Regions from separate parts of the Clostridium gelidum genome, predicted to be linked through region 2. Evidence: riboswitches for the same ligand, from Rfam matches in the RefSeq annotation. Region 2 holds a riboswitch; each other region holds the start of a gene.
The links. Region 2 has a riboswitch for S-adenosylmethionine ahead of psyc5s11_RS04840 (methionine ABC transporter ATP-binding protein). Riboswitches for the same ligand answer to the same signal wherever they lie in the genome.

Region 1: linked by a shared signal. The riboswitch ahead of psyc5s11_RS10845 (pyridoxal phosphate-dependent aminotransferase) and the one ahead of psyc5s11_RS04840 (methionine ABC transporter ATP-binding protein) in region 2 are both predicted to bind S-adenosylmethionine.
Region 3: linked by a shared signal. The riboswitch ahead of psyc5s11_RS01430 (trans-sulfuration enzyme family protein) and the one ahead of psyc5s11_RS04840 (methionine ABC transporter ATP-binding protein) in region 2 are both predicted to bind S-adenosylmethionine.
Region 4: linked by a shared signal. The riboswitch ahead of psyc5s11_RS17995 (vitamin B12 dependent-methionine synthase activation domain-containing protein) and the one ahead of psyc5s11_RS04840 (methionine ABC transporter ATP-binding protein) in region 2 are both predicted to bind S-adenosylmethionine.

What each region holds. Positions count from the first base shown of each region.
Region 1 is NZ_AP024849.1:2,456,764-2,464,688, forward strand. It holds gene psyc5s11_RS10820 (hypothetical protein) at 1-693, shown strand, start outside; gene psyc5s11_RS10825 (Rpn family recombination-promoting nuclease/putative transposase) at 1,059-1,991, shown strand; gene psyc5s11_RS10830 (AAA family ATPase) at 2,398-2,898, shown strand; gene psyc5s11_RS10835 (GNAT family N-acetyltransferase) at 3,032-3,559, shown strand; gene psyc5s11_RS10840 (GNAT family N-acetyltransferase) at 3,684-4,571, shown strand; SAM riboswitch class I at 4,743-4,857, shown strand; gene psyc5s11_RS10845 (pyridoxal phosphate-dependent aminotransferase) at 5,060-6,220, shown strand; gene psyc5s11_RS10850 (MetQ/NlpA family ABC transporter substrate-binding protein) at 6,380-7,222, shown strand; gene psyc5s11_RS10855 (methionine ABC transporter ATP-binding protein) at 7,319-7,925, shown strand, end outside.
Region 2 is NZ_AP024849.1:1,034,899-1,042,823, forward strand. It holds gene psyc5s11_RS04835 (5'-nucleotidase C-terminal domain-containing protein) at 1-1,342, shown strand, start outside; SAM riboswitch class I at 1,692-1,807, shown strand; gene psyc5s11_RS04840 (methionine ABC transporter ATP-binding protein) at 1,902-2,864, shown strand; gene psyc5s11_RS04845 (methionine ABC transporter permease) at 2,864-3,502, shown strand; gene psyc5s11_RS04850 (MetQ/NlpA family ABC transporter substrate-binding protein) at 3,514-4,353, shown strand; gene psyc5s11_RS04855 (YkvA family protein) at 4,574-5,536, shown strand; gene psyc5s11_RS04860 (ribonuclease H1 domain-containing protein) at 5,602-6,564, shown strand; gene psyc5s11_RS04865 (YtxH domain-containing protein) at 6,761-6,934, shown strand; gene psyc5s11_RS04870 (helix-turn-helix transcriptional regulator) at 7,224-7,925, shown strand, end outside.
Region 3 is NZ_AP024849.1:292,861-300,785, reverse strand. It holds gene psyc5s11_RS01450 (efflux RND transporter permease subunit) at 1-941, opposite strand, end outside; gene psyc5s11_RS01445 (efflux RND transporter periplasmic adaptor subunit) at 946-2,166, opposite strand; gene psyc5s11_RS01440 (MarR family winged helix-turn-helix transcriptional regulator) at 2,547-3,032, shown strand; gene psyc5s11_RS01435 (trans-sulfuration enzyme family protein) at 3,426-4,562, opposite strand; gene psyc5s11_RS01430 (trans-sulfuration enzyme family protein) at 4,693-5,850, opposite strand; SAM riboswitch class I at 6,001-6,118, opposite strand; gene psyc5s11_RS01425 (ABC transporter permease) at 6,398-7,666, opposite strand; gene psyc5s11_RS01420 (ABC transporter ATP-binding protein) at 7,657-7,925, opposite strand, start outside.
Region 4 is NZ_AP024849.1:3,908,300-3,916,224, forward strand. It holds gene psyc5s11_RS17990 (homocysteine S-methyltransferase family protein) at 44-2,449, opposite strand; gene psyc5s11_RS17995 (vitamin B12 dependent-methionine synthase activation domain-containing protein) at 2,439-3,122, opposite strand; SAM riboswitch class I at 3,203-3,314, opposite strand; gene psyc5s11_RS18000 (MraY family glycosyltransferase) at 3,393-4,361, opposite strand; gene psyc5s11_RS18005 (V-type ATP synthase subunit D) at 4,571-5,212, opposite strand; gene psyc5s11_RS18010 (V-type ATP synthase subunit B) at 5,216-6,595, opposite strand; gene psyc5s11_RS18015 (V-type ATP synthase subunit A) at 6,588-7,925, opposite strand, start outside.

The sequences.
Region 1 (7,925 bases), 1.4 Mb from region 2:
GGATATTATATTTTAAGCGATTCAGCTGGAATACTTGGCTATAGTAATTATTTAAGCCAGAGAATTGAACTTTTTAGAAGTGTTAATAAAAATATCAGTAATGTAAATTCTTCAATTGTTGAGGATAATGATTTAGAAACAGATAGAGACTATTTAGAATTAAATAAACTATTATCTGATTTCACTCGAAATTCAAATATAAGAGCTATGGATATATGTTCAAATGAAGAAGCATATCGTGAATATAACAAAAGTTTTCAAGAAATGGTAAGAAAAATAGATAGCAATCCCAAATTTGAAAAATATTCAAGTAAATTATCTAGTTCAAAGCAAGATATAATAAAGATAGGTAATATAAACAAAGATTTTGAAGTATTTAATGCTAAAACAACACCGATACAACAATTTTATGGATTTATGTTTTATGCTTCTTTAGGTTTGTTAGGATTTTCTATTGTAATAATATTTTTTATTAAAGGATATGATGAATTTAATATTAACCAAGAATATATTAATAGAAAAAAATTAGAATTTATAAATTACTTAATAGATATTAAGACAAAAGAAATAGAGGTTGAAAAAAAGATAATAATTTCATTTAGTACTAATAATCTTAAAAGTAATGTAATAAAAAAGAGCGTAGCTTTTGGGAGTAAAATAATGTGTAAATTTGCACATTTAATAAGAAAATAGGAATTTACATAAACAAAATCATTTTAATTAATTATAGTGTTAAAAAGAATAAAAACTAAGCCTTTTTACGAAATCTAGAGATGGGATTTATAAATTATGAAAGTATCAGAGAGAAATGATTAAAGAGCTTCTTTAATATAGATAACATATATCAACGTCCCATTATTCATATAATTACAAGCTTATAAACTACCAAAGATGTATATTTAATGGGGAGTTTACAGTAAACAATCCCTTCATTTGATATGTAAAAGACACAAAGCATTTTGATTTTGAAATATTTTGTGTTTTTTTATCATTGTATTATAGAATGTATGTTTGCATAAGAAGGAGGAAATAAGCCAATACTATGGAGGAGATGATAAATGGAGGTAGAAACTATGACTAAATTATTAGATCCTAAAAACGATGTTGTTTTTCAAAAGTTATTTGGAATGAAAATAAATAAAAAAATATTAATCAGTTTTCTCAATTCTATATTAAATTTGAAAGGAATTAATTCAATTAAAGAGGTGGAGTTTGAAGAAAAGCACCTTGATGTATCATTGATTGCAAGCGAAAAGTTAAGTATATTAGATTTACATGTAACAACTGAAAAAGATATGCATGTAAATGTAGAAATACAATTAATAAATCAGTATAATATGATTAAAAGGACAATATTTTATATGTCAAAAATGTTGTTAGGTCAGCTTAGAAAAGGTCAAGATTATTCTTGTTTAAATAGAACTGTAACTATTAATATCCTTAATTTTAATTACTTAGACGGTGAAAGCTTTATTAAATGTTATGGTTTATTTGAAAAGGAGACTAAAAAGCCACTAACGGATTTGCTGGAGTTAATTTTTATTGAGTTACCTAAATTTAAGCTGTTTGGAGAAAAACATAAATCCATTAATCTAAATGAAGAATATAATGAAAAATTATACAAATGGTTAACATTTTTATCAAATCCAACTGGAAAGGAGACTGAGGAATTTATGAAAACTGATGGAGAAATTAAAGAAGCTATGGACGTACTCTACAAAATAAGTGGAGATAAGGAAGCTGTAATGCTTGCAGAAATGAGAGAAAAAGCAATTATGGATGAGCAGAGTCGATTTAACGGTGCAAGAAGAGAAGGACGAACAGAAGTATTAAAAGAAACTATAATAGATAATTTAAGCGAACTGGGAAATGTGCCACAGAATTTAATTGATTTTATAAATGAACAAGATAATATTGATGTATTAAAGTTTTGGACTAAAATTGCGGCAAGGGCGGAGAGTTTAGAGGAATTTGGAGAGAAAATAAAATAAGTAAAGTGGAATAATTTCCAATATTGTATCTAACCAAAGTATTAAGAGTATTAATTTTAAATTTTAATTATTCATATAATTAGGAAGCGTTATACGAAATTTAAAAAATCAATTGAAGTTATTGTATATTCTAGTTTTAAGCATAGAGGCACAGAATAATTTAATTTGAGATAAAAGCGCATCATTTGTGAGTAATGGACGTTTTTATCTTTGCTATTAATACAGTTTATTTAGATAAAAAATAAGGTAGAAGAAATCGTTATAATTTAATAAATATTGATTCGTAATATATAATAATTTATATGGAGAAGGTATCGTATATATATTCCAATTGATAATGTAAAATTTCAATAATAACTTATATAGTTATTAAAAGAATAAAATTAGTGAGCGGAAGGAAATTAAAATGAAAAAGTTAATTATGATTAATGGAACAATGGGAGTAGGAAAAAGCACAGTATGTAATATATTATTTAAAATGTTAAATAACAGTGTTTATTTAGATGGAGATTGGTGTTGGAATATGAATCCTTTTGTGGTATCAGATGAAAATAAAGAAATGGTAATAAACAATATTTCATATTTATTGAAATCTTACTTAAACAATTCAGGGTACAAATATATTATTTTCTGTTGGGTAATGCATGATGAGGCTATATTTAAACAAATATTAGATAAATTAAAGGAATTTGATTTTGAGCTTCATAAGGTATCATTAGTCTGCAGTGAAGAATCTCTTAAAAATAGATTAGATGTTGATGTTAAAAATGGTATTAGAAAAACTGATGTTATTAGTAGGAGTATAGAGAGAATTTCATTTTATGAAAAAATGGATACTGTTAAGATTGATGTAAGTAACATTACTCCACATGAGACTGCAAAGAAAATTTGTGAAATAGTTCAGTGATATTGGGGAAAATTCTGAATGAAAATAAAAGATTAAGAGAACAATTAGAGAAATTAAAGTAAATTAGCTAAAATACAATAGTAAAGTATGACGGAAATTATTTATATTTTATGTTGATGAGAAAGGATACACTATGAATTTTATTATTGAAATAGGAAACACAAATGATATTGATGAATTAGAAAAGCTTTATAACGATTTAAATGATCATTTGAAAGAGAAAGTAAACTATCCTGGATGGAGAAAGGGTATATATCCTGTTCGGCAAAATGCAATTGATGGAGTTAAACATGATAATCTCTATGTAGCAAAACATAATGGGAAAATCGTTGGTTCCATTATTTTAAGTAATGAACCTGAAACTGCATACTATAATACTAAATGGGGATTTGAGTCGGACTATACAGATGTTTTTGTTGTACATACATTTGTAGTTCATCCAGAATTTTTAAAATGTGGTGTAGGCAAAGCATTAATGGACTTTTCTATTGAATATAGTATTAAGTCACACGTCAAGTCAATTAGATTGGATGTTTATGAAAAAAATATACCTGCCATCAGGCTGTATGAAAAGTGTGGGTTTAAATATATTGATACAGTTGATTTAGGTCTTGGAAATTACGGGTTGAATTGGTTTAAACTATATGAAAAATTAATATGAGATAATTAGCATAATATTATTTTATGATGAATTATTACAAAGTTATACACTAAAAAATATAAAACAAAAGGAAGTGAATTTTAGTAGGGGTATTTATAATACACACTCTCACTAAAAACTAATTATGGAACAATTTAAATTTATAAAAAATTATTTAAAGAATGATAAATACAGAAAGAGTTTTAATGAATTAGGTAAGAAAACTTTTAGTATTAATTTTGATCAATGGTATAGGGAAGGATATTTAGGTGATAATTATATAAATTACTCTTTTCTTCATGAAGAAAAAGTTGTAGCAAATGTGTCTGCAAATAAGTTTAATATAATTCATAATGGAGAACTTAAAAAAGCAATTCAACTTGGAACAGTTATGACAGATGAACATTATAGAAATAAGGGACTCATTAGAAAGCTTATGGATACAATATTAAAAGAATATGAAAATTATGATTTAATTTATTTGTTTGCAAATGATAGTGTACTAGATTTTTATCCTAAGTTTGGATTTAAGAAAGTAATAGAAGGCAAATATGAACTAGATGCTAAGGAAATAACTGGGTTAGAATTAAACAATTGCAAAGTTATTAAATTAGATTTAGAAAATGAAGAACATAAAAATATTATTAAAAGATTAGCTAAAAATAGAGTTCCAATATCACAAGAACTTGGAATTATTAATTATAGTAGCATACTTAACTTATATTGTAATTATGAGTTTAGAGATGATTTATATTATATAAAGGAAGAAGATACCATTATAATTTTTAGAAGAGAAAATAATGTTGTTAATCTTTTTGATATTTTAAGTTCAGATGATTTTGATTTGGATAATATTATTTCAAAAGTTATTAGGAAAGAGGACAAGTCAATACAATTTAATTTTATACCAAAGAGTAAAAAGTATAAAATAAATTTTGAATTAGAGGAAAATACAGGAGATACTTTATTTGTTAAAGAAGGAAAAGGAAATTTAGAAGATGGAATATTATTTCCTAAAACATCACATACATAAAATGGTGAGAGATAAATTGCTATACTGAATTAATTCAGTATAGCAATTTATTATTAAGCAAAGATTATTTATATAATTTTATTAAATATATAGAAAGTATTGACAGTATTATAAAATGAATATATACTAAACCCATAGGAAATAAGGAAAAGAATTAAATAAAGAAATAAGAACTTATCAAGAGTGGTGGAGGGATAGGCCCTGTGAAGCCCAGCAACTAGATTATTAATTTATTTATTAATAATTTGTGGTGCTAATTCCTGCAGCTTTTGCTGATAGATAAGAGAGTAAATTTTCGGGAGCATTTTAAGTGCTAGAGTTTATTCTCTAGCACTTTTATATTATAAAAAATAGATCTTAATTATAAAAAATAGAGTAATTTATTTTGCAATCTTAAATCATGGTAATTAGATAGGAATTATTAAAATGAATAGTAAATAAAAAGATATAGAGAAGTAATTAGATTATAAAATTAGGGGGTAACAAACATGCCAAAGTTAAGTAACAGGTTAGACTGGTTTTCTGAATCAATAATCAGAAAAATGACAAGAATAGCTAACCAATATGGGGCAATAAATCTTTCACAAGGGTTTCCAGATTTTGATCCACCAAAGGAAATACTTGAAGCACTAAAAGATGTTTCGAATAAAGGACCACATCAGTATTCAATTACATGGGGAGCTCAAAACTTTAGAGAAAAATTAGCTTTAAAACAAGAAAAATTTATGGGTATAGATATAAATCCAGATGAGAATGTTCTTGTAACCTGCGGAAGTACTGAAGCAATGATGTGCGCAATGATGAGCGTTTGTAATCCAGGAGATAAGGTTATAGTATTTTCACCGTTCTATGAAAACTACACAGCCGATGCGATTTTATCAGGTTCAGAACCAATATATGTGGAGTTAAAACCACCAGCTTTTAATTTTGACAAACAAGAATTAAGAAATGCATTCAAGCAAAATCCAAAGGCACTAATTCTTTGCAATCCATCAAATCCAACAGGGAAGGTATTTACAAAAGAAGAACTTTTATATATAGGAAGTCTTGCAAAAGAATATGATACTTTTGTAATTACAGACGAAGTTTATGAACATATAATATTTAAGCCTTATAAACATACTTATTTAGCATCCTTAGAAGATATGTTTGAAAGGACAATATCATGTAGTTCATTATCTAAAACCTATTCTATTACAGGGTGGAGGCTTGGATATATAATAGCTAATAAAGATGTAATAGATAATTGTAAAAAGGTTCATGATTTTTTAACCGTCGGAGCAGCAGCACCACTTCAAGAAGCTGCAATTAAAGGTTTGGAATTTGGCCAAGATTACTATGATAAATTAAATGATATATATGAAAAGAAGAAGAGTTTATTCTTAAATGGTTTAGATAAAATAGGACTAAAGTATTATGAACCACAAGGTGCATATTATGTCATGGTTGACATATCTGAATTTGGATATGAGGATGACTATGAATTTTGCAAATGGCTTGCAAAAGAAATTGGGGTAGCAGCAGTTCCAGGTTCAAGTTTCTTTAGAGGAAAAGTAAATAATTATATAAGATTCCATTTTGCTAAAAAAGAAGAAACCTTAATAGAAGCACTTAAAAGGCTTGAAAAACTTAAAGAGTATAAAAAGTAATTTAAGTATCAAAGTAAAAAATAAAAATGAATAAGTGCTATAAAAATTTAAAAATTAAAATCTAATATTAATGTAAATAAAATCAATAAATAATTTTAAAATAAAATTAATAATTGATAATTATATAAAAATAAGCAATGAAATTTAGGGGGAAACGTAATGAATATTTTAAAAAAGGTAACAGCATTAGCAATTTTAGGAACTATAGGAATAGGTTTAGTAGGTTGTGGAAGTAATACGGATGCAAAGAAAGCAGAAGATAAAAAAGCAAATAAGAATATTGTAGTTGGAGTATGCCCAGGACCTTATGGAGATATGGTTAAGGAAGTCTTAGCTCCAGCTCTAAAAACTAAAGGTTATACAGTAACAACTAAAGAATTTAGTGATTATATCCAACCAGATAAAGCTTTAGATAATAAAGAAATTGATGCCAATTTATTTCAACACAGCGAATATTTAAAGAAATTTAGTGCAGATAACAATTTAAAGCTTTCAGCAGTAAAAGTTGTTCCAACACTTGGAATGGGAATATTCTCTAAAGAATTAACATCATTAGATCAATTAAAAGATGGTGCTAAAATAGCAATTCCAAATGATGCTTCAAATTTAGCAAGAGCTTTAAAATTATTAAAGGCGAATGGAGTAATTAAATTAAAAGATAATGTTGATGAAACTAAAGCAACTGAAAAAGATGTTGCAGAAAATCCTAAAAACATTAAATTTACTCCAATTGAAGGTGCTCAACTTGCTAGAAGTATAGATAGTGTTGATGCAGCAGCTATTCCAGGAAACTTTGCATTTGCTTCTAAATTTGATTATTCTAAAGCATTAGCTGTTGAAGCATTAACAGAAAATTATAAAAATGTCATAGCTGTAAGAACAGAAGATTTAGATAGTGAACTTGGAAAAGATATAAAAGAAGCAGTAGAATCTAAAGAATTTAAGGATGCTATAGAGAAGGGTCAATTTAAAGACTTTACAAAACCAGATTGGTGGAAATAATAATTTTATAAAGGTTGATTAATAAGATGTGTGAACTAATATCCACCAATAGGTTGGAATAAGTTCACACAAAATTGTCAAAAGGTGGTGAATATAGTGATTGAATTAAAAAATATAAATGTTGAATTTGAATTAAAAGGTGATATTGTACAGGCTGTAAAAGACGTAAATTTAACAGTTAACAAGGGTGAAGTATTTGGAATTGTAGGATTAAGTGGAGCTGGAAAGAGTACATTAGTTAGAGTTATTAATTTACTTCAAAAGCCATCATCTGGACAAGTTATTATAAATGGAAAAGACATAACTAGTTTAAACAGAGGCGAACTTAGAAAGACAAGGCTAAAAATAGGAATGATATTTCAACACTTCAATTTAATAAGTGGAAAGACAATATATGAAAATATTGAGTTTGTACTTAAAGCGAATAATTATCCTAAGGAGAAAAGAAGAGATAGAATTAATGAACTCTTAAGTCTAGTAAATTTAAAGGATAAAGAAGATGCATATCCTTCAAATTTAAGTGGTGGACAAAAGCAAAGAGTTGGTATTGCAAGAGCTATTGCTAACGAACCGGAAATTTTGCTTTGTGATGAAGCAACTTCTGCATTAGATTTAGAAAATACTGAAGAAATTTTAAATCTTTTAAAAGATATAAAAGATAAAACAGGAATTACAATTGTATTTATTACACATGAAATGGAAG
Region 2 (7,925 bases):
TAAGGACCTTGCAAATGAAATTAATTCGGTTGCAGCACAAATCAAGCAAGATAAATTGGCAGATGTTACAATAGCGTTAGTACATGAGGGAGATAAAGGTGATAATGCTACAGGACCATTATTTGATTTAGCCAATAATCTTAAAAATGTAGATGCAGTGTTTGGCGGACATAGTCATACTAAAACTGCTACAATAGCTAAAACCACTAATATTCCAGTTTATATTGCAGCTTCTAATGGTAAGGGATATATAGATGCTAAATTTAAAATCACTAGTGACAAGAAAATTATATTCGATGTACCAAGTCTTACAGCTAGCTATATAGCTTTAGATAATGAGAATGGATATAAAGCTAGTAATCCACAAGCAGATAGTTCTATTAATAAGATTGTAGATGAGGCTAATAAGGAAATAGATCCAATGACAAAGGTAGTTATAGGATATAATAAAGATAAAATTTTAACAAGAACATTAGATGAATCTCCATATGGTTCATCAGTTTTGGGTAATTGGGCATCTGATATTACAAGAAGTGCAGTTAATGCTGATGTTGGTTTTCAAAATAATGGAGGACTTAGAATAGATATACAACAAGGCGATATTACAGTAGGTACAATGTGGCAATTTATGCCTTTTGATAATACAATTTATAAATTAAATATGACAAAGGCTCAATTAAAAGAAGTTTTAGAGCAAGCAGTTGCAGATAAAAGTAAGGGGTTACAAGTATCTGGAATTAAGTTTACTTATGACTCAAGTCTTACAGAGGGGCAAAGAGTTAAGTCTATAATAAGAGAAGACGGAACAGCAATTAATGATACTGAAAGATTATCTGTAGCAGTTCCAGATTTTGTAGCTCAAGGTGGAGATTCATTTACTGCATTTAGAAAATGCGGTGGATTAAATATTGCAAATGATACTCATGTTGTAATAAGAGATACTTTTATAGATTGGTGTAAATCTAATAAAGATAAAAATGATAAAAACACAATATCAAATGTAGATGTTAAAAGAATGGTTAATCAAGTAACAAGTAGCATAGGAACTTGGAAAAATGAAGGACAAACTTGGAAATATATGAAAGATGGAAAAGCTGTTAGTGGATGGAATGAAATCAATGGGAAATGGTATCTAATGGATTCAACAGGAGTAATGCAAATAATGTGGAATCAAGTGGATGGAAAATGGTATTTCCTAAATGATGACGGAAGTATGTCTACTGGTTGTTGGGTAAATACTAATAACAATTGGTACTACTTAAACGGAGATGGTTCAATGGCTTCCAATACCATTACAGCTGATGGATACGCATTAGGCTCAAATGGAGAATGGATAGCTTAAAAAATAGAAAAATTGTATTGTAGGATTAAGAGGTGCTATATAATAGCATCTCTTTTTCTATGAAATTAAGTTTTTAATGTGAAATGGAATTGATATAAACATATGGAATCAAGAATATTGAGATGAAGTTTTCAGGCTTAAATAACGTTTCTGTACGCAAAACTTAAGATAAATTATGATAATCATAATAATTTATAAAAATACTTGCAATATTATTAATAAGTATATATAATAAAACTAATCCGATGACAATACTAAGGATTGAGAAATTTATGGTTATTTTTTAGATATTGACAAATGAAAAAAATGCTTATATAATCATGTCAGAAACTAAATTAAATAATCGTGTATCTTATCAAGAGTGGTGGAGGGACTGGCCCTGTGAAACCCGGCAACCGAAATGTTGGTTATTTTATCGATATTTGTATGGTGCTAATTCCAGCAGCTTTAGCTGACAGATGAGAAGATAAATTTGTATAGTGTATTAAGCGCTAGAGATTTATTCTCTAGCGCTTTTATTTTAGTTATCTGGAAACAATGTCAAAGGAGGAAAAGTGTTTTGATAGAAATTAAAAACGTAATTAAAAGTTTTGGTGAAACACAAGTTATAAAAGATGTATCAATAAGCATTAAAGAAGGCGAAATTTATGGGATAATAGGACATAGTGGAGCAGGGAAATCTACACTGCTTAGATGTATAAATGGACTTGAATCGTATAATGGAGGATCTATTAATGTAATGGGGAAAGAAGTTTCTTCATTAACAGGTAGAAGTCTTAGGGAATTTAGAAAAGATTTAGGAATGATTTTTCAAAACTTTAATCTTATGAAAAGAAAAAATGTTTTTGATAATATTGCACTTCCTCTTGATATATGGGGCTACAATAAAAGTGAAATAGAAGAGAAGGTGTTAGATTTACTTAAGTTAGTTGGGTTAGAAGACAAAAGATTAAGCAAGCCATCAGAACTAAGTGGAGGGCAGAAACAAAGAGTAGCCATAGCAAGAGCGCTTTCATTAGATCCTAAAATATTACTTTGTGATGAAGCAACATCAGCATTAGATCCTAAAATAACAAAAGATATTTTAGCCTTACTTTCTAAAATCAATAAAGAATTAGGTATAACAATAGTAGTAGTTACCCACCAAATGGAAGTTATAAAAGAAGTTTGTGAAAGGGTTGCTTTATTAGATGGAGGAGAAATAAAGGCAGAAGGAAAAGCAGAAGATTTATTTTTAAAACCTGGAACTTCATTAAAAAAGTTTTTAGGGGAAGAAGATGAACTGTTACCAGATGATGGAGTTAATATTAAATTATTTTTTCCAAGCAATTCTTCAGAAAATGCACTTATAACTAAAATGGCTAGAGAACTTGAAATAGATTTTTCAATAGTTTGGGGAAAACTTGAAAAATTTAGAGAGGACATACTAGGGGGACTTGTAATAAATATAAAAGAAGAAGATAAGGATAAGGTTATAAAATACCTTGAAAGTAAGGATATTCTATTGGAGGTGATTGAATAATGAATGAGATAATAGGAAAAGCTTTAATAGAAACGTTAGAAATGGTTTTTGTATCAACTACTTTTGCAGTTATTTTAGGATTTATACCTGCAATTATATTAACAATTACTGCCAATGATGGATTAAAGCCAAATAAAATTATTTATAATATTTTAGATTTTATAGTTAATACATTAAGAAGTTTTCCATTTATTATATTGATGGTAATAATTATACCTTTAACTAGATTAATTGCTGGCAAATCTATAGGTACAGAAGCAGCTATGGTTCCACTTACAATTGCAGCAGCACCTTTTGTTGCAAGAGTTATAGAAGCATCATTAAGAGAAGTTGATAAAGGTGTGATTGAAGCAGCAAGATCTTTTGGAGCATCAAATCTTCAAATTATATTTAAGGTCATGCTTAAAGAAGCAGTTCCTTCAATAATGTCAGGAATAACTTTAACAATAATAAGTATTGTTGGATATTCAGCAATGGCAGGGGCTATTGGAGGTGGAGGACTTGGTCAAGTTGCAATAAGCTATGGATACCAAAGATTCCAAACAGATGTAATGATAGTAACGTGTATTATTTTAATTATAGTAGTACAAGGACTACAATTTTTAGGAAATTATTTTTATAATAAATTATCAAAATAGGGGGAAAAAATATGAAAAAGAAATCAATTTTATCAGTAGTTTTAGCAGGAATAGTGGCACTCGGATTAGTAGGTTGTGGGTCTGGAACTAATACAGGAAGTAAAGATTCTAAAAATGACAAGGTAATAAAAATTGGAGTAACACCAAAACCACATAAGGAAATAGTAGAAATAGCTAAACCATTACTTGAAAAAGAAGGATATACAGTAGAAATAACTGAATTCAATGATTATGTTCAACCTAATACTGCGGTATCAGAGGGGTCGTTGGATGCGAATTTCTTCCAACACATGCCTTATTTGAAGGAACAAAATGAATCAAAAGGATTTAAATTAGTTTCAGTAGGAGCTGTTCACTTAGAGCCAATGGGGTTATATTCCAAGAAAATTAAGAGCCTAGATGAACTTAAAGATGGAGCTACAATTGCTATTCCTAATGATCCATCAAATGAAGCTAGAGCATTAAAACTACTCGCAGGTAAGGGAATAATAAAAATTAAAGATGGTGAATTAGTTACACCAAAGGATATAATACAAGATGGTGGAAATTCAAAAAACTTAAAGTTTAGCGAATTAGAAGCGGCAGCAGTTCCAAGAGCAATAGATGATGTTGATGCAGCTGTAATAAATGGTAACTATGCAATAGATGCTAAATTCAATCCAACAAAAGATGCAATTATAATTGAAGATAAGAATTCAGAAGCTGCTAAGCCTTATGCAAATATAGTTGTTGTAAAAGAAGGTAATGAAAAACAAGAAAAAATTCAAGCTTTATATAAAGCATTGACTTCACCAGAAGTTAAAGCATTCATAGAAAAGGAATATAGTGGAGCAGTAATTCCAGTATTTTAATGAAATATAGAATAAAAAATATATGTAATTTAATTAGGTAAAATATCCTTTACAAGTACATCAAATGCTTGTAAGGGATTTTTTCTTTAGCTTTATCATTTGATAAAAATAATGTATACTTTTAATTATAATTAGGCAAATAATGTTTTTAATTGTAAACAACAGTATTAAGATGTTTAAATATAAAAAAGTAGAATTTTTCTTAAAAGGAGAATGAGTTATGAACATATCAGAGGTTAATGTTAAGTTAGTTGGGAGTGACATATTAAGTATTATTAATGAGTTTGTTAAAGTTGATGGATTGATTTTAAATAATGTATTTATTGAAGATGGAATAATATTAGAAGGAAGTCTTAAAAAGGGAATAAAGATAGATTTTTTTGTAAAAGTAGAATTAATCGAGTGTGCTCATAATATAATTGTAGCTAGAATTGTTAAAGCTAAAATTCTAAATCTTGGAATTTTTAGAATTCTAAGAAGTTTTGCACTAAAGCAGCTAGCAAAAGCATTCAAGGAATATGGAATAGAGAGCCAAAAGGATAAAGTAATAATTAATATAAATACGTTACTTAAAGGTGTGCCTTATGTCGAGCTAAATATTACCGAGATTTTTATGAAGAGATCAGAATTATGGGTTGAAGCTAGTAATGTTAATATTTCAATAGCCGGAGAATTAATAAAGAAAGTTGAAGCAGAAGAAGTTAAGGAAGAAAATGAAGACAATATAGCTGAATTAGAAATTGTAAATAAGACTCAAGACAATTATTCTAGAGGAAGAGAGATTTTAGAGGACAAGCTACCAAGAAGCGTTAAGGAATATAAAGAATATATATTTATATTACCAGATGTAATTTCTCTAATTTATAGATTACTTAGAGATAAAAGAGTACCTTTGAAAACTAAGTTAATAATGTCAGCAGCTATTGCATACATAGCAATTCCTACAGATATAATACCGAGTAGCATACCATTTATAGGCGCAATTGATGATATTGGAGTTGCATTTTTTGCTTTAAACAAAGTTCTTGCAGATGTGCCATTAGCCATAATAATAGAAAATTGGCAAGGTAAAAATGAGTTACTTTTAGTATTAAAAAATGGAGTTGAATATTTAGTTGATTTTACAGGGGCTAGAAATGTAAGTAAATTATGTGATGTAGTGAGAGAATTGTCTACATTGTAAAATAACTTGTGATATTTGGATATAATATAGATGAATAAGGATCTGAAGAAGAAAGGAACAAAGCAATGGCAAAGAAAGTTTATGCAATACAATGTGGATTTGATGTTAAGAACAATAAGAAAGTAGAAAATATTATAGTTAATACTTGGGACGAATGTTTAAAATATGTAAAAGGCGTAAAAGGAGCTAAATATAAGAGCTTTGAAAGTATTGATGATGCAAAGGCATATCTAAATGAAGGAAATAGAATGCTTAAAAAAAGTGATAACAAGTATCCTAAAGATTGCCTTCATGCTTATGTCGATGGTAGTTATAATTCTTCTGATGGAAGATATTCTTATGGTGTAGTTTGTGTTAGTAATAATGTTGTAGAATACATAGAAAGTAATGCTGCGAAGGATACATCAGAAAAGAATGTAAGACAAGTTGCAGGAGAGCTTAAGGGCGCTGTTAGAGCTGTTGAATATGCTTCAAGCAATAATAGGACAAAGATAGTTTTATTTCATGATTATGAAGGCATAGCACATCATGCAACTGGTGCTTGGGATAGGAAAGAAGAGTCATCTATGGAATATTATGATAAAATGCAAAAATTAATGAGTTCTGGAATTGAAGTTATATTTGTTAAAGTGGACAGTCATACAGGAGATTTATTTAACGAACTTGTGGATGAAAAATGTAAGCAATGTTTAGGCATAACTTCTGATAAAATAGTTCAAAAATGGCTTAATAAAAATATTATAGAAGTTGCTAATAATGAAGTGAAAGCTGAAATTTTAAGCATAGCGCCTAATTGTGCTAATAATATAATAATAAGTGGTGAGAATAAATTTATTGATGAGAGTATAGATGTTATAGAAATTGATAAAACAACAAATGAAAATGATCAAATTGATGATGAATTTAGATTTGAACAAATTGTAAATTTATATAAAACTAATTACAAAGAAGGAAAAAAGGTGATTTCAAAACTACTAAGTAAGCAAAAAGAAAGCTTTATTTTATATTTACTAAGTCATAATAAATAAGGCAAAAAATTGCCTAGAATGCTGAATTATTATTTTTTGAATGTTTATAACTAGCACATTTAGTTATTATTTATTTTCTTTCAGATTCCTAAGTTTGAAATAGATAATAAATGTAGAAAAAATTAACTTGGATAACTTTTTAATTTCTGCACAATCTATATTTAGAAAATAAATTAATATTAAAGAGGTGTTAATTATGCAAAGATTTTCAAAAGGAATGATGGCAGGAATTTTAATTGGAGTAGCTGTTGAAATGGCTATGATGCCAATGTATGACAGAAGTACTCAAAGAACAATGAAAAGAGCAGGAAGAAAAATGAGAAATATGGCTGAAGCTACTTATAGTGGCATGCAAGATTGGATGAGATAAATATTGTCTTATTAACGTTTTCATAAAATTTTGAATTTAATTTAATATGAGAAGATATGAAATAAATTTTTTAATAATTAATTTCATATCTTTTTAATTTATGTACAAATAATGTAAGAAAATATTTTGAGCTTATAATTTTTAGTGTAAAAATGGATAAAAAAATTAAATTATATAAAATTTGGGGAGCATTTATATTTTTATGCAGTTTTTTATGAATTTATGTTATAATTAAGGAAATTATATTAACTTAATTAAATAATTTGTTGAATAGAGAAGGATTGAAGAAATGGAAATTCTATCATTAGGAGAAAAAATTAAAAGAAAAAGAAAACAATTAAATATGACCTTAAAAGATTTGGCTAAAGACAGAATAACTCCAGGACAAATAAGCTTAGTTGAATCGGGGCGCTCAAACCCCTCAGTTGACTTATTAGAATATTTAGCAGATGCATTAAATACAACTGTCGAATATTTAATGGAATCAGAAGAAAGCCAAGCAGAAAAAATTAGTCTTTATTATGAACAAGTAGGAGAATCATGTATATTGCAAGGTGATTATGAAAAAGGACAAAGATATATTGATAATGCTTTATATTATTGTGAAAAATATAACTTAGAATATAGAAAAGCAATTATATATTTCATAACAGCAAAATCATATATGTATAAGACAGATTTTCCGATGGCACAAAAGATTTTTTTGTCGGCAAATGTAATTTTTATTAAAAATAATAATTATGAAAAAATAATAAAAACTTTTTTACATTTAACTAATGTAGCTTTAGAACTAAAAGCATATCATTCAGCTAGCAGTTATTTGAAACAAGCTGAAAAAGTATATTTAGATAATAATATTGTAGATGATTTTCTAATGGGTGAAATACATTATAATATGGCTAGAACATATTATAATATAGAAGAGTTAGATTTAGCATTAAAATATTCATATCTAGCAAAGAGTAGATTTGAACAAATATATAATGATGAG
Region 3 (7,925 bases), 740 kb from region 2:
TCATATTTCGAATTGTTCTTACTAAGCTCATCTACTGCTTTATTAACTCCTTCCATAACCTTTATGGTATTAGCATCTTGTTGCTTCTTAACATCTATTATTAAACTTTCTTCACCATTGTATCTATATACATCTTTTTTCTCTACAGTACCATATTCTACATTACAAATTTCATCTAATCTAACAGACTGTCCTTTATTAGTAGAAATTTGAATTTGTTTTATATCATCCAATGAATTTAATTGATCCATTCCTCTTAAAACAATTTTATCGTCACCTTCAACAATAGAACCATATGGGAATGTTTTATTAGTAGCTTGGACTGCACTTTTAATAGTCGATATACTGACATTATAACTAGATAATACAGCTGGATCAGCTGTTATATTAACTTGTGATTTTTCTCCTCCAACAATGTCAGCTTCTGTAACACCATCTACAGTTTTAATTTTTGTTTGTACAACATCCTCTGCATATTTCATTAGGTCATCCTTATTCTTACCACCTGAAATAACAAGTCTTCCTATAGCACTTGCATTCATTACATCCATTTTAATAACTGCTGGTGCTTCTGCCTCACTAGGTAATTCACTTTTAACTTCATCTACTTTAGATTTAACATCATTTATTACAGTATTTATATCAGTTCCATATTCAAATTGTATTACGACAACTGAAACACTTTCCCTTGAATAAGTCCCTGTCTCTTTAACCTTAGAAACAGCTGAAACTTTTTCTTCTATCTTTTCACTTATTTGTTTATCAATATCCTCAGGCCCTGCACCCTGCCATACAGTTTGAATTGATAAAACAGGAATTTCCATCTTTGGCATTGTATCTGCAGTCATTTTTGAATATCCAATAAAACCAAACATGATTAATACTACGAAAGCCATAACTATCATAAGAGGACGTCTAATGGAAGTTTTCGTTAAACTCATAATACTAATCCTCCTTTACTACTGGGAATATGCTAGTTCCATCAGAAATTAGATTTAATCCTCCAATAACAACTGTATCATCTTTACTTATTCCACTTTTGATTTCCATTGTAGTAGATGTTACAATGCCTGTTGTAATCTCTGTTTTAACCGCTTTATTATCCGAATTATTTATGTATACATATTTTTTGCCATCATCTTCAAAAACAGCCTTTTTAGGAACTGTTATTGTTTGCTCGTTTTTTTCTATACTTACTTCAACATCTGCTGATATTCCAGCCTTAAAATCCCCTTGTGAATTATCTACCAGCACTTCAACATCATATAGTGATGTTGTTGTATTAGCTACTGTGGGCACATATCTTACTGTACCCTTAATCACTTTATTATTCATTGTTACATCAACTTCTTGTAATGCTGTAAATTTAGGTAAATCAGATTGAGTCACCATTAAATCTATTTGCAAAGTATTTGGAGTAGAAATAACAAATGCTGGTTTTTGCTGACTTGCCATCTCATTAACATTAAAATTCTTAGCTGTTATGATTCCATCTGTCGGTGAAGTTAAAATAAGTTTATTTAAATTACTAGCAGCTATATCGTAAGAAACTTGTGCTTGATTAAGTTGTTTTTCTGCTAATTCCTTTAATTCAGGAATACTTTTACCATTTGAAGTATCATAAGATTTTTGTGCCATATCTAAATTTTGTTTAGCTTGGTTTAACCCTACTTCGGATTTTTTATATGCATCTTCACTTATGGCCTCTGCTTGATAAAGTTGAATATTAAGGTCATGACTTCTCTTAACTTCGTCATAAGACGTTTGAGCTAATTTCAGAGCATTATTCAATGAATTTTGTTGACTTTCTATACTTCCATCTGTTGTATTTGTATAACTTGCTTTTGCAATTTCTAAGGCTGCTGCTGCTTGTTTTACACTATTTTGTGCATCATCACCTTTAATTGTCAAAAGCTTGTCTCCTTTTTTTACTTCTTGACCTAGAGTTACATATATTTCTTGAATTGTTCCACCCATCTCTACTGTAACAGATGTTTCTTCCTTAACTTTAGTTGTTCCCGTAAATGTATTTGTATTTTTTATAGCTCCACCCTTAGCCATTTGTACTGATACAGCTATTGGTTTTTCTACTTCTTTTGGTACTTCTCCACATCCTACTAGTCCTAATGAACTAATTAATAAAAATAATGCTAAATATTTTTTCATGTTTTCCTCCCCAATTTCAAATCATCTCTTTTTAAATTTCTAATATTTTTCTATATTTCTTTAATTTCTACGTTAAAACGTTTATTGGCATAAAGTGAATTAAAATTATGTTTTTAATATTTATTTTAAAATGTATTTTGTATTTTACACTTTTAATAATAAAGGCCACATCTTATTTTTTCCTTAACTAAAACTTAATTCAAGCTTATATTTTTCCACCCACCTAATTTATTAATAATTAGATATAATACCAATACATTCTATTCATAATATTGATTATAAATTTATAACTATTATAAGTCAATAACTTTTCCCCTTGTTTTCAAATTATTAATAGTTTATAATTTAGTCATATTATCATAGGAAGGATTTGTTTTAATATGGATAAAGATAATTTATTTAAAGTCGCGGATTCCTTAGTAAACTTTTTATGGATTATTCAAAATAATGTACTTAGAGAAAATGATATAGCTAAAAGTTTTCATTCACCAATGAAAAAAATGGAAAATTGTATTTCAGAATGTTCTATTCCCCCTTCACATGTTAGGGTTATTTTTTATCTTGCTGACTCCAATTCATCTCCAATTTCACAAATAGCAGATAATCTAAATATATCAAAATCCAATATGACTCCTATTATAGATAATTTGATTTCTTATGGATTAGTTGATAGATATCCAGACTCCAAAGACAGAAGAATTCTTAGAGTAGAATTAACTACAAAAGCTCGTACATTATTGGATGCTTTTCGTGTTGCTATTTGTAATTCATTTGTTGAAAAAATATCACCACTTTCTGATGATGAAGTAACTATGTTAAGTGATTCTATATCAAACTTAATAACTATATTAAAAAAATTAAATTAAGGCACATGAAAATAAATAACAAGTCCAAAACTGCCATGAATATTTTTCATCAGGCAAGGAAGTAAAGTGCCATCATAGTGGGCCTATTATGGTATTTTACTGATGCAGGATGATGGAAAATGGGCACATTAGAAAAGAGTAGCTGTGCTACAATACGGAACTTTTCTGGCAGATGGACTTGTTGTTTTTTTGATTGTGCCTAATACATGTACTACAATAACTATTACACTAAAAAAGAGAAAATGTTTCAAATAAAAAATTAAATGGTGTGTTTAGTCCTTGAACTTTAGATAATTTATCTTTAGATAAAAAAAAATCAGAGAAAGTTATTTATATATTAACTTTCTCTGATTCCTTTATTTAGGCTAATTCAAAATGATAGAAATAAATGTCTTATTTTTCAATCGCTTCTTTAAATGATTCTATTAAATCCTCTATATCCTCAAGACCTACCGATACTCTTATTAATGTATCTGTAATTCCAAGTTGTTCTCTTTCTTCTTTTGGAATTGATGCATGACTCATTTTAGCTGGATATGAAACTATAGTTTCGACACTACCTAAGCTTACTGCCACTGCTACATTTTTTACACTGTTCAAGAAAATTGTAGTTCTTTCTAAAGTCTTAAACTTAAAGGATAAAACTGCACCTGCACCATCTGCTTGTTCTAAATGCACTTCTCTTCCTTCCATTGATTGTAGTCCAAGGTAATAAACTTTCTCAACTTCTTCTCTTGATTCAAGCCACTGTGCCAACTTTTGAGCACTTTTTTGCATTACATCTAATCTAATTTTTAAAGTTTTAATTCCTCTAATCAAAAGCCATGAATCTTGCGGTCCAAGTACAGCTCCAAAGGTATTTTGTATTTGATAAACCCTATCCCCAAGTTCCTTTGTCTTAGTTACAACAAGTCCAGCCAACACATCGCTATGTCCCCCTAAGAATTTAGTTGCACTATGAACTACTATATCTGCACCAAGTTCTAATGGTCTTTGTAGATATGGTGACATAAATGAGTTATCTACTATTGTAATTACTCCATTTTCCTTAGCTATTTTACTAGCAGCTCTTAAATCTGTGACCTTTAATAATGGGTTTGAAGGAGTTTCTAAATAAAGTCCCTTTGTATTTTCCTTGAAAGCATTTTTTATTTCTTCAATATTGGTTGCATCTACAAAGGTAAATTCAATATTAAATCTTGAAAATAATTTTGTTGCGGCCCTATATGCTCCACCATATACATCACCACAAATTACAATGTTATCCCCTGCTGAAAATATTGATAATACAGAACAAATAGCCGCCATACCTGAAGCAAATGCAAAACCACATTCTCCACCTTCAAGTTCTGCTATTAACTTTTCTACTACTTCTCTAGTTGGATTTCCTGATCTTGAATAATCATATTTACCAAAATTATTTATATCAAATTGATGAAATGTTGATGTTTGATATATTGGAGTACTTACCGAACCTGTTGTAGGATCTAGTTCCCCGCTTGCATGTATTAATTTAGTTCCAAAATTCATAATTTACACCCCTCTTTATTCAATTAACAATTTGTAATTAACAGTTAACAATTAATGATGAATTTACTGCGTAAATTCTTTTAAAATATATTTTATTTTTGAAAAGCCGTTGGCTTTTCCACCAAAACTCTTAACTCTTAACTGAATTAATCGCATTTTCCAAGTCTTTTATTAAGTCATCTATATTTTCTATACCAACTGATAGTCTAAGTAAATATTCATCTACTCCTAATCTCTTCTTAATATCTTCTGGAATTTCTGAGTGAGTTTGAGTTATTGGATATGTTATTAATGTTTCTACTCCACCTAAACTTTCTGCAAATCTTATTACTTTAACACTTTCTAAAATTTTAGGTACTATTTTTTTATCCTTAACTCTGAAAGATAATGTTGCCCCAAAACCTGTTGATTGTTTTTTATTCAATTCATAGCCTTCAAAGTTTTCTAATCCTACATAATAAACTTTCTCTATGTTAGAATTACTTTCTAAAAATTTTGCTATTTTTATTGAATTTTCTTGTGCTCTATCTAATCTAATATGTAATGTTTTAATTCCTCTTAAAATTAACCATGAATCAAACGGAGATAATGTTGCCCCAGTAGACATATGAATTCGTCTTAATCTTTGTAAAATCTGTTCATCATTTCCTACTATAAATCCAGCTAATAAATCATGATGCCCACCTAAAAATTTAGTTCCACTATGAATTACCAAATCAGCACCTAATTCTAATGGTTTTTGATAATAAGGTGTCAAAAAAGTATTATCTACAATTACTAGCAACTTATTTTCCTTTGCTATTTTTGCTACTGCTCTTATATCAGTTACCTTCATCATTGGATTAGAAGGTGTCTCTATGAATATAGCTTTTGTATTTTCATTTATAGCAGCTGTTATATTTTTAGTATTTGTTGTATCAACAAATATAGCTTGTAACCCAAAATCTTTATAAGTTTCTTCGAATAATCTGTATGTCCCTCCATACAAATCGTCAGATAAAATTATATTGTCTCCACTTTTAAATAGATGTATACAGGCAGTAATTGCTGAAACTCCCGAAGAAAACCCTATTGCTTCTTTTCCGCCTTCTAAAACAGCTAATGTTTTTTCAGCTTCTTCCCTTGTTGGATTTTGAGCCCTAGAATAATCATATCCTGTACTATTATTAAGTCCATGATGCTTAAATGTAGCTGATTGGTATATTGGAAAACTTATTGCACCTGTAGCTTTATCTCCACCTGATACTCCACTAACTGCAATTGTTTCAAAAGATTTTTTTAAAGTCATTTTTTTGCCTCCCTCTTATTTTTTGCTTAATGCTTAATTTGTTACTTTTAATACATTTTAATACCTTAGAAAAAAATATTAAAAAAAGCCACTTCTAAAATAAGAAGTGACTCTATCGTCATAACATAAGTTCTAATAAACTTAATTTTCCTCTCATTTTTCAAGATATTCTCTTGCAGGATTTAGCACCAACGAAAAAATTCACATGAAATTTTTTTCAGGTTGCCGGGTTTCAAAGGGCCAGTCCCTCCACCACTCTTAATAAGATTAGCTTATTTAAATATTTAATTTAATAATATTAATTATACATGGTTAAAATCTCTTGTCAATAAATATTAGTAACTTTATCAACTTTCTATGTGATTAAAATAATAAAAGAAGTATTTAAGCTTATAAAAAATATTTTATTATAAATAAAATGATTAACTTAGAATAATTTTCAAACTCCTTCTAAGCTAATCATCTTCTTATTTCATATTATTTATTTTTATTAGACGCTTCAAAAAAATATATATGAATCTTAAATCTATTATTTTCTTTTATGTGACTATTCATACCTTAAAGCTTCAATTGGATCAAGGCTTGCTGCCTTTTTAGCTGGATAATATCCAAAAAATACTCCAATTGCCATTGAGAAAGTAAAGCTTATTATAATTGTTGGAATGGATATTGATATAGGTGACTTTAATACTATACATGCTATTATGCCCATTCCTATTCCAAGTACTATACCTATTGTTCCTCCAATTGAACATATTATAACTGATTCAATTATAAATTGCATTTTTATATGACTGCTTTTAGCTCCAAGAGCTTTTCTTGTACCAATTTCCCTTGTTCTTTCTGTAACAGATACAAGCATTATATTCATTACTCCTATTCCACCTACAAGTAATGATATGGCTGCAATTACAGATATACCCATTGAAATCTTACCAAGGACTGATGTAATAGATTCTGCTTGATTCTTAAGATTGGAAACTTCAAGTTCCCAATTTTTATTATTCTTGTATAACTTTTCTGTATACTTTTTTACATCTTTAACAAGCTTATCTTGATCAGTAGTCGTACTAGGTTTAATCATAAAATAAGAATAATTTTTATTTTTTTTATCTACTTTTGCTGTTGTTATTGGAATATATATATTAGTTTGTATATCTTTTTCTTTTGCTGTATTGCCTCCACCTTCTAGAAATGAAGGTGCTTCATATTTATATACCCCTGCAATAATATATGTCTCAATATTATCTTCTATATAAACTTTAATCTCTTTACCTATAGGGTCAGACTTTCCTTTAAAGATATTATTGACAAGTTTCTCTGAAACCACAGCTGTTTTTTTCAGACCTTTAACATCTTTACTAGAAATAAATCTTCCACTAATCATCTTTACATTATTAACATCTTTAAATCCTTCATTTACGCCTGTAGTTGTTATATTCGCATATAAATAACCATCCTTAACTTTCCCGTTGCCCTGTTGTGATGATATACTTAGGCTGCTAATTCTATCTGAAAATGCGTCCTGAATTGAATTTATTTGATCCAATGTCATAAGATCACTATCTTCTGGCTCCTTACGTGATCGTCCTCCTTCAGAACCTTCTTCACTTCTTTCCCTTATATAAACTTGCATATTATTAGCACCCATTTTATCTAATTCACCTGTAAATGCTGATGTAATTGCACTTCCTATAGAAACAATTCCTATAACAGATGATATTCCTATTATAATTCCAAGCATAGTTAAGAGTGAACGCATTTTACTTGATCGTATACCTGCTATTGCAAGTAATATATTTTCTTTTATAAACATATTTTTTCACCAACTGGAAATTTTCTAACGTATTTACTGTTATATTGTTCTGATACTATCTTTCCATCCTTTAATGTTATAATTCGTTCAGTTTCCGCTGCAAGTTCCTGATTATGAGTTATGAATACTATAGTTTTCCCTTCTAATTCATGAACCTTATGAAATAAATCCATAACTAATCTTCCTGTTGAAGAATCAAGTGCCCCTGTTGGTTCATCTGCGAGTATTATACTTGGTTCATTTGCAAGTGCACGTGCAA
Region 4 (7,925 bases), 2.9 Mb from region 2:
TAAAAGTATTTTTATATTTCTAAGCAAGTATTAAATTATAATATTAAGACAATACTTTCTTTGCAATTTCCACCGATTCTTTTGCATCTTTTGCATAGAAATCAGCCCCTATTCTATCAGCTGATTCTGCTGTTAGTACTGCTCCACCAACAAATATTTTACCATTATAACCATCAATTCTTAAAGCCTTTATTGTTTCCTCCATGCTTCTAACTGTTGTTGTCATAAGAGCACTTAATCCAATCAAAGATACCTCATGCTTTTTAGCTTCTGAAACAACCGTTTCAATAGGTACATCTTTACCTAAATCTATCATTTCATATCCGTAGTTTTCTAAAATAACTTTTACTATATTCTTTCCTATATCATGAATATCACCTTTTACGGTTGCAATTATTATCTTACCCTTTGAGATAGATTCAGAGTTACTCTTAGCTATTTCAGCTTTTAGAACAGTAAATGCATTTTTTACAGTTTCCGCAGCTTGTATTAATTGAGGTAAGAATAATTCTCCCTTTTCATACTTATCTCCTACTACATCTAAAGCTGGAATTAAAAATTTGTTAACTATTTCAAGTTCTTTATATTCCTTTAAAAGCTCTATAGTTGCTTGTTTTGCTTCTTCTTTTAGCCCTTTAACAACTATATATTTCAAATCATGCTCTAAATTAGAATCATCTACATTATTTGAATTCTTACTATTCTTTGTAGTAGCTTCTCTATTTAAATCAATATTAGCATAATTTTTAATATAAACTTCTGCACTCTTATCGTGATTGTATAAAACATTATAAGAATCTATAACTCTAGTCATTCCACTTGCATTAGGGCTCATTATAGGCAAATCCAATCCATTTGCAAGTGCTAATGCTAAAAATGTCTCATTTATTAACTCTCTATTTGGAAGTCCAAAAGATATGTTAGAAACTCCAAGTACAGTTTTAACACCTAATTTTTCTTTTACCATTCTTACAGCTTTTAATGTTTCTTGAACCTCTTCTTGTTGCGCTGATACAGTAAGTACTAAGCAATCAATAAATACATCTTCTTTTTTTATTCCATATTCCGCTGCCCTCTTTACTATCTTTTCTGCTATTGCAAATCTCTCTTCTGCTTTAAGCGGAATCCCATTATCATCTAAAGTTAATCCAACAACACTTGCTCCATATTTTTTTACTAGAGGAAGTATTTTGTTTAAAACCTTCTCTTCCCCATTTACTGAATTTAATATAGGTTTTCCATTATAATATCTAAGTCCAGTTTCTATTGCTTCTACATCTGATGAATCTATTTGAAGAGGAATATCCATTATTCCTTGTATTTCTTTAACTACCTTATGCATCATCTTAGGCTCATCAATTTCAGGCAATCCCACATTAACATCCAAAATATGAGCACCGGCTTCTACTTGAGAAATAGCTTGCTTTAAAATATAATCTAAATCTTCATTTTTTAATGCTTCTTTAAATAATTTCTTACCAGTTGGATTAATTCTTTCACCTATTATTCTAACCCCATCTATTCTTACAACCTTTGATGGTGTACAAATTGCAGCATAATTTTTATTTTCTACAGGTTCAAGCTTTTTACCTTTTACGCGAACGCATAATTCTCTTATATAGTCTGGAGTTGTTCCACAACAACCACCAATTACTCTAACACCTAAATCAATAAGACCACACAAAGTATCTGCAAATTCTTCCTTTGTCACATCGAATTTTGTCTCATTTCCTATTGATAATGTTGGAAGACCTGCATTAGGTTGCACCATTACAGGAATATGTGCTAAATTACATATCTCTTCAATAATAGGCTTTAATTGTTTTGGTCCAAGTGAACAATTAACCCCAAGTGCATCTACTCCTAATCCTTCCAAAACCAATACCATAGCTTCTGGAGAACATCCTGTAAATGTTCTTGAATTTTCTTCAAACGTCATTGTAGCAAACACAGGTAATTCTGAATTTTCCTTTACTGCAAGTATTGCTGCCTTAAGTTCGTATAAATCAGTCATTGTCTCAAGTAAAATTATATCTACTCCAGATTTGACCCCTTGAACTACTTGCCGTTTGAAAATTTCATAAGCCCTATCAAAGCTTAGAGTTCCCATAGGTTCTAAAAGTTCCCCTATTGGTCCAATATCTAAAGCAATATATGTATTACCATTACCCTTTGCTTTTTTAGCAATAGAAACAGCAGCATCGACAACTTCTTCAACTTCTAAATTGCAAAGCTTCAATTTAAGTTCATTTGCTCCAAAAGTATTAGTTGTTATTACATTTGCTCCACTATCTATGTATTCTTTATGAATTTCTTCTATTATAGCTGGTTCGTTTAAATTTAAAACTTCTGGATTCTCTCCAAGCTTTAATCCCTTTTTTTGAAGCATTGTTCCCATTGCTCCATCAAATATTAATATGTTATTTTTTATATATTCCTTAAGCCCCACAACTTTCTCCCTCTTTCCTAAAACTACAATTTTCATAATTATTACATTCTTTGCAGCTCTTTTTTTTCTTTTCTATTCCACTATTCACTATTCCTATTATTGCTGTAACAGATTTCCTAGGAAATAACAAATTGTTTTCTGATACTGTAAGCCCTATTTTCTTTTGAGCATCTAATGCTCTTAAGAAAGCATTTTGAACATCTAAAGGTAAATCTCCATAACCTGGACTATATCTAAATGTTATATTCATTCCATCTAAAATAGCCTTTTCTTTAACACTATTTTCTACTATATCACAAACTTCTTCTACTGCTGTTGTAGCACAAGCATCTAATATTAATGCTTTTGTTAAGTTCGTTTTTTCATATAATCTTGTTTGTCTTTCAATGTCATTACCTAATGTTACTGCCATTAATACACATTCTGTTGAATTCTTTAAATGCTCTTTTATATCTTTGCCATTTAAAATCAAATTAGTAGTAATAACCTCTACTCCATCATCACTTATCTTTATATTTTTATAACTATAAATAACTCTAGGTGTTATTACTTTTTTTATTTCTTCTCTACATTCTTCAATTGTTTTATTTAGATTCTCATCTATATCTTGACCTTTGTAACCAAGGTATCTAAGTACCTCTTCTTTATTTATCTCAAGTTCAAAAGCATCCATCTATTGCTTCACCACCTTCCATTTTTGACAGTAACAAAAAAAGCCTAAAGGTATTCCTTTAGGCTTAACAGCTCTTAAACACCTTATCTATCAGTTCTTACACTGCAGGATTTAGCACCTTATATATTTTTATAAAAATACATCGGTTGCTGGGTTTCTTCGGGCCAGTCCCTCCACCACTCTTGATAAGTTCTTATATTTAGATTATTATATATTATAAAATTTTGTTTGTAAAGCATTTGCAAATGTTTAAAATACAAATTTACTTTTTTATCGTGTTTTTACTAATAATAAAATTATAGAAATAGCACTAAAAGTAAAACTCATTAACATTATGTAATTTACAACTTGCACAGTCGTAAATCCTTTTTTCTCTAATCTAAAATGTATTTGACTTCTATCTGCTTGATATACTGGTTTTCCTTCTGAAAATCTTTTAAAAATGACAAACAAGTTATCAAATATTGGCACTGCCAATGCTAATATTGGTATGAAAAGACTCATTACAGTTGCCGACTTAAATGCTCCATCTAATGCTGTAATACTTAAAATGAATCCTAAAAAGTTTGCTCCCGAATCTCCCATAAATACCCTTGCCGGAAATTTATTATAGTATAAAAATCCTAAAATAGCTCCAACTAATATTATGGATACTACTGCTGATTCAAATTGTGTTGATTCAGTTTGGTTTAATATTATTGCTGCTGCAAAAAATGTTATAGCAGATATTAAAGATAATCCTCCTGCTAATCCATCCATTCCATCAGACCAATTTATTACAGTTGTCACTCCAAATATCCAAGTTATTGTAAGCCCAAATTGTATTGTCTCATTTAATCTAATAAGTTCACCTGTAAATGGATTGGTAAATCCCGAAAAAATAAAATTTGCTTTAAAAACTAAAATTGCTGCTAACAATTGAATAACTAGTCTTGGGAATATAGGAAACTCTTTTCCCTTTGTCTTGTACCAGTCATCTATTAGTCCAATTAAAACTATCATTGTCGATGCTACAAACACAGTCAGTTGTTGCATTAACTCAACTTTTGCAAATATAAAATAGGAAACAAAAAAGCCTATATATAAAGCTATTCCACCACACAAAGGTGTTGGCTTTTTATGTTGTTTTCTTTTATTAGGCTTATCTGTAAATTGCAATTTATCAGATATTTTCATAAGAAAAGGCATGGTAATTAATGATGCTAAAAGTGAAACTACCATTGCTAATATATAATTCATCTGTATTACTCCTTAGTTAAGTCTATGGCAGTAAATTATATCCAAGTCTTCCACTTCATTTTACTACCTATTTGATTATACTATTAAAAATATTTTATATCAATTACAAAATTATTAAGGTTTAAATAGAATATTTCACCTTAAACATAAAAAAGTCGCTCCCAAAATGACTTTTAAAAAATCATTTTGGAGCAACTTCTGAGTGATGATTATCCTCTTTGTTCAATCATACTCTTAACTTTCATTAATCTAGTTATAGAAGCTCTTTCATTTTCATCTAATCTCATTCTAATATACTTTATAGTTTCCTCAAGATCTGGAATTGTTCTATATTCAAGAGCGTTAACTCGTCTTCTAGTCTTCTCAATTTCATCAGCCATAAGCTGACAAGATTTTTCTACTTCTGCAAGTTCTAGAAGCTGTGGAAGTATTCCATATAGTTTTGAAAGTGTATCGTCAAGTTCTGAAGAAGTATTTGCAAATCCGTAAGGATATATGCTTCCTTCATCTCCTTCAAGTTGCCTTTTGAAGTTCATTACAGGAACAGATACACTCATTATATTTTTTTCTTTAACATCAACTGTAATGTGTTCTTTAGGATAAACAATTGCTTCTTCTAAGAATTCAAAGCTCATTACAGCTCTTGCCATAACAAAATCTTTAAGTGAGCCTTCTAGCTTTTCTTCCACTTCTTTTCTAAGGTTATTATTATGTTTGACAAGATTAATAAATTGCCTCATTAACTCATCTTGCTTATCTTTTAAAAGCTTATGACTTCTAGTTGATGTAACTAATGTCTTTTTTAATTTAGAGAGTTCCATTCTAGTAGGATTGACGTTTAGCTTTGCCATAGACTATTCTTCCTCTCTTGGCATATATTTCTCAAGATATTCATCTCTAATTCTCTTAAGCTCAGATTTTGGAATCATCTTTAATAATTTCCATCCTAAGTCTAGAGTTTCTTCGATTGTTCTATTTGTATTAAAGCCTTGTGATATATATTCTGTTTCAAAAGCTTCTGCAAATTTAGCTAATTTTTTATCAGTATCTGACAGCGCTGATTCCCCTAAGATTGCTGATAATTCTTTTGCTTGCTTACCTTGAGAATATGATGCAAATAATTGATTCATAGTATCTGCATGATCTTCTCTAGTCTTTCCCTTTCCAATACCTTTATCTTTAAGTCTTGAAAGTGATGGCAACACATCTATAGGAGGCATTATACCCTTCTTATATAATTCTCTTGAAAGGATAATTTGACCTTCTGTAATATATCCAGTTAAATCTGGAATTGGATGAGTTTTATCATCTTCTGGCATTGTAAGTATTGGGATTTGAGTGATTGAACCTAGTTTTCCTTTTATTCTTCCTGCTCTTTCATATAATGTAGAAAGGTCAGTATATAAATATCCTGGGTATCCACGTCTTCCTGGAACTTCTTTTCTTGCTGCTGAAATTTCTCTTAATGCTTCTGCATAGTTTGTAATATCAGTCATTATAACAAGTACGTGCATTCCAAGTTCATAAGCTAAATATTCAGCTGTTGTAAGTGCCATTCTTGGAGTAGCTATTCTTTCAATAGCTGGGTCAGATGCAAGATTCATAAACAAAACTGATCTATCAATAGCGCCTGTTTCCTTAAATTCATCTACGAAAAATTGTGCTTCTTCGAAAGTTATACCTATAGCTGCGAATACAACTGCAAACTTAGAATCTGAGTTTAAAACTTTTGCTTGTTTTGCAATTTGTGCTGCAAGATAAGCATGTGGAAGTCCTGATCCTGAAAAAATAGGTAACTTTTGCCCTCTAACTAATGTATTAAGTCCATCAATAGCAGAAACACCTGTTTGAATAAATTCTGATGGATAATCTCTAGCCACTGGATTAATAGCTTCACCATTTATATCTAATCTTTTTTCAGGTATTATATTTGGACCATTGTCCTTAGGTCTACCCATACCATCAAAAACTCTACCTAACATATCTTCTGATACACCAATTTCAAGTGGCTTACCTAAAAATTTAACTTTAGTTCCTTTTAAGTTTATACCAGTAGATCCTTCAAAAATTTGAACCATTGCTTTTGATCCATTAATTTCAAGAACCTTTCCTCGCCGCATTTCACCAGTTTGTAATTCTATTTCCACTAGCTCATCATATTTAACGCCTTCAACACCTTCAACAATCATCAAAGGGCCAACAACTTCAGTAACTGTTTTATATTCCTTAATCATTTGCTACCCCTCCTTTGTTTATTAATTCATCAATTGCAGCTTTTAAATCTGCAGAAATTTGATCAATCTTATCCAAATCATTTTCATGTATGTATTTACTTCTTGCAATTCTATCTTTTAAATCTTCAAGAGATAAAATATCATTTAAATAAACCCCAGCTTCAAGAGCGATTTGCGCTTTTCTTTTATATTCCATAATAAGCTTTAACATCTTATATTGTTTATTTAATGAAGTATAAGTATCAACTTCATTGAAACTGTTTTGTTGCAAATAATCCTCTCTTATTGACTTAGCAACATCAAGTTTTAATCTATCCTTTTCAGAAAGTGAATCAACACCAACAAGTCTTACTATTTCTTGAAGACTAGCCTCTTCTTGAAGTAAAGTCATAGCCTCTAATCTTAAGCTACCAAAGTCTTCATGAACATTTTTATTCATCCACTTATCAACAGTATCTGCATATAATGAATATGAACTCAACCAATTAATTGCTGGAAAATGTCTTTGATAAGCAAGGTTAGCATCTAATCCCCAGAATACTTTAACAATTCTTAAGGTAGATTGTGAAACTGGTTCTGAAATATCTCCTCCTGGAGGTGATACCGCACCAATTGCTGTAATTGATCCAATTCGATTATCATTACCTAAACACTCAACCAATCCAGCTCTTTCATAATATTCAGCAATTCTTGATCCAAGATAAGCTGGATATCCTTCATCACCAGGCATTTCTTCAAGTCTACCAGACATTTCTCTTAAAGCTTCTGCCCATCTTGAAGTTGAGTCTGCCATAATTGATACTGAATATCCCATATCTCTGAAGTATTCAGCTATTGTAATACCTGTATATATTGAAGCTTCTCTAGCTGCAACTGGCATATTTGAAGTATTAGCTATAAGAACAGTTCTTTTCATTAAGCTTTCACCAGTTTTCGGATCAATTAATTCCGGAAACTCATTTAAAACGTCAGTCATTTCATTACCACGTTCTCCGCAACCAACATAAACAACTATTTCAGCGTCTCCCCATTTAGCAATTTGATGTTGAGTAACTGTTTTACCAGCTCCAAATGGACCTGGAATTGCAGCTGCTCCACCTTTTGCAACAGGGAAGAAAGTATCTATAACCCTTTGTCCTGTAAGCATTGGTTCAACCGGATTCATTTTTGAAGCATATGGTCTACCTTTTCTTACTGGCCATTTTTGCATTAAAGTTACTTCTCTATCACCATTTGTAGTTTCAACAACACAAATAGTTTCAGTAACTGTAAACTCGCCGTCTTTGATTTCCTTAATATTACCAAAAATACCTATTGGTACCATTATCTT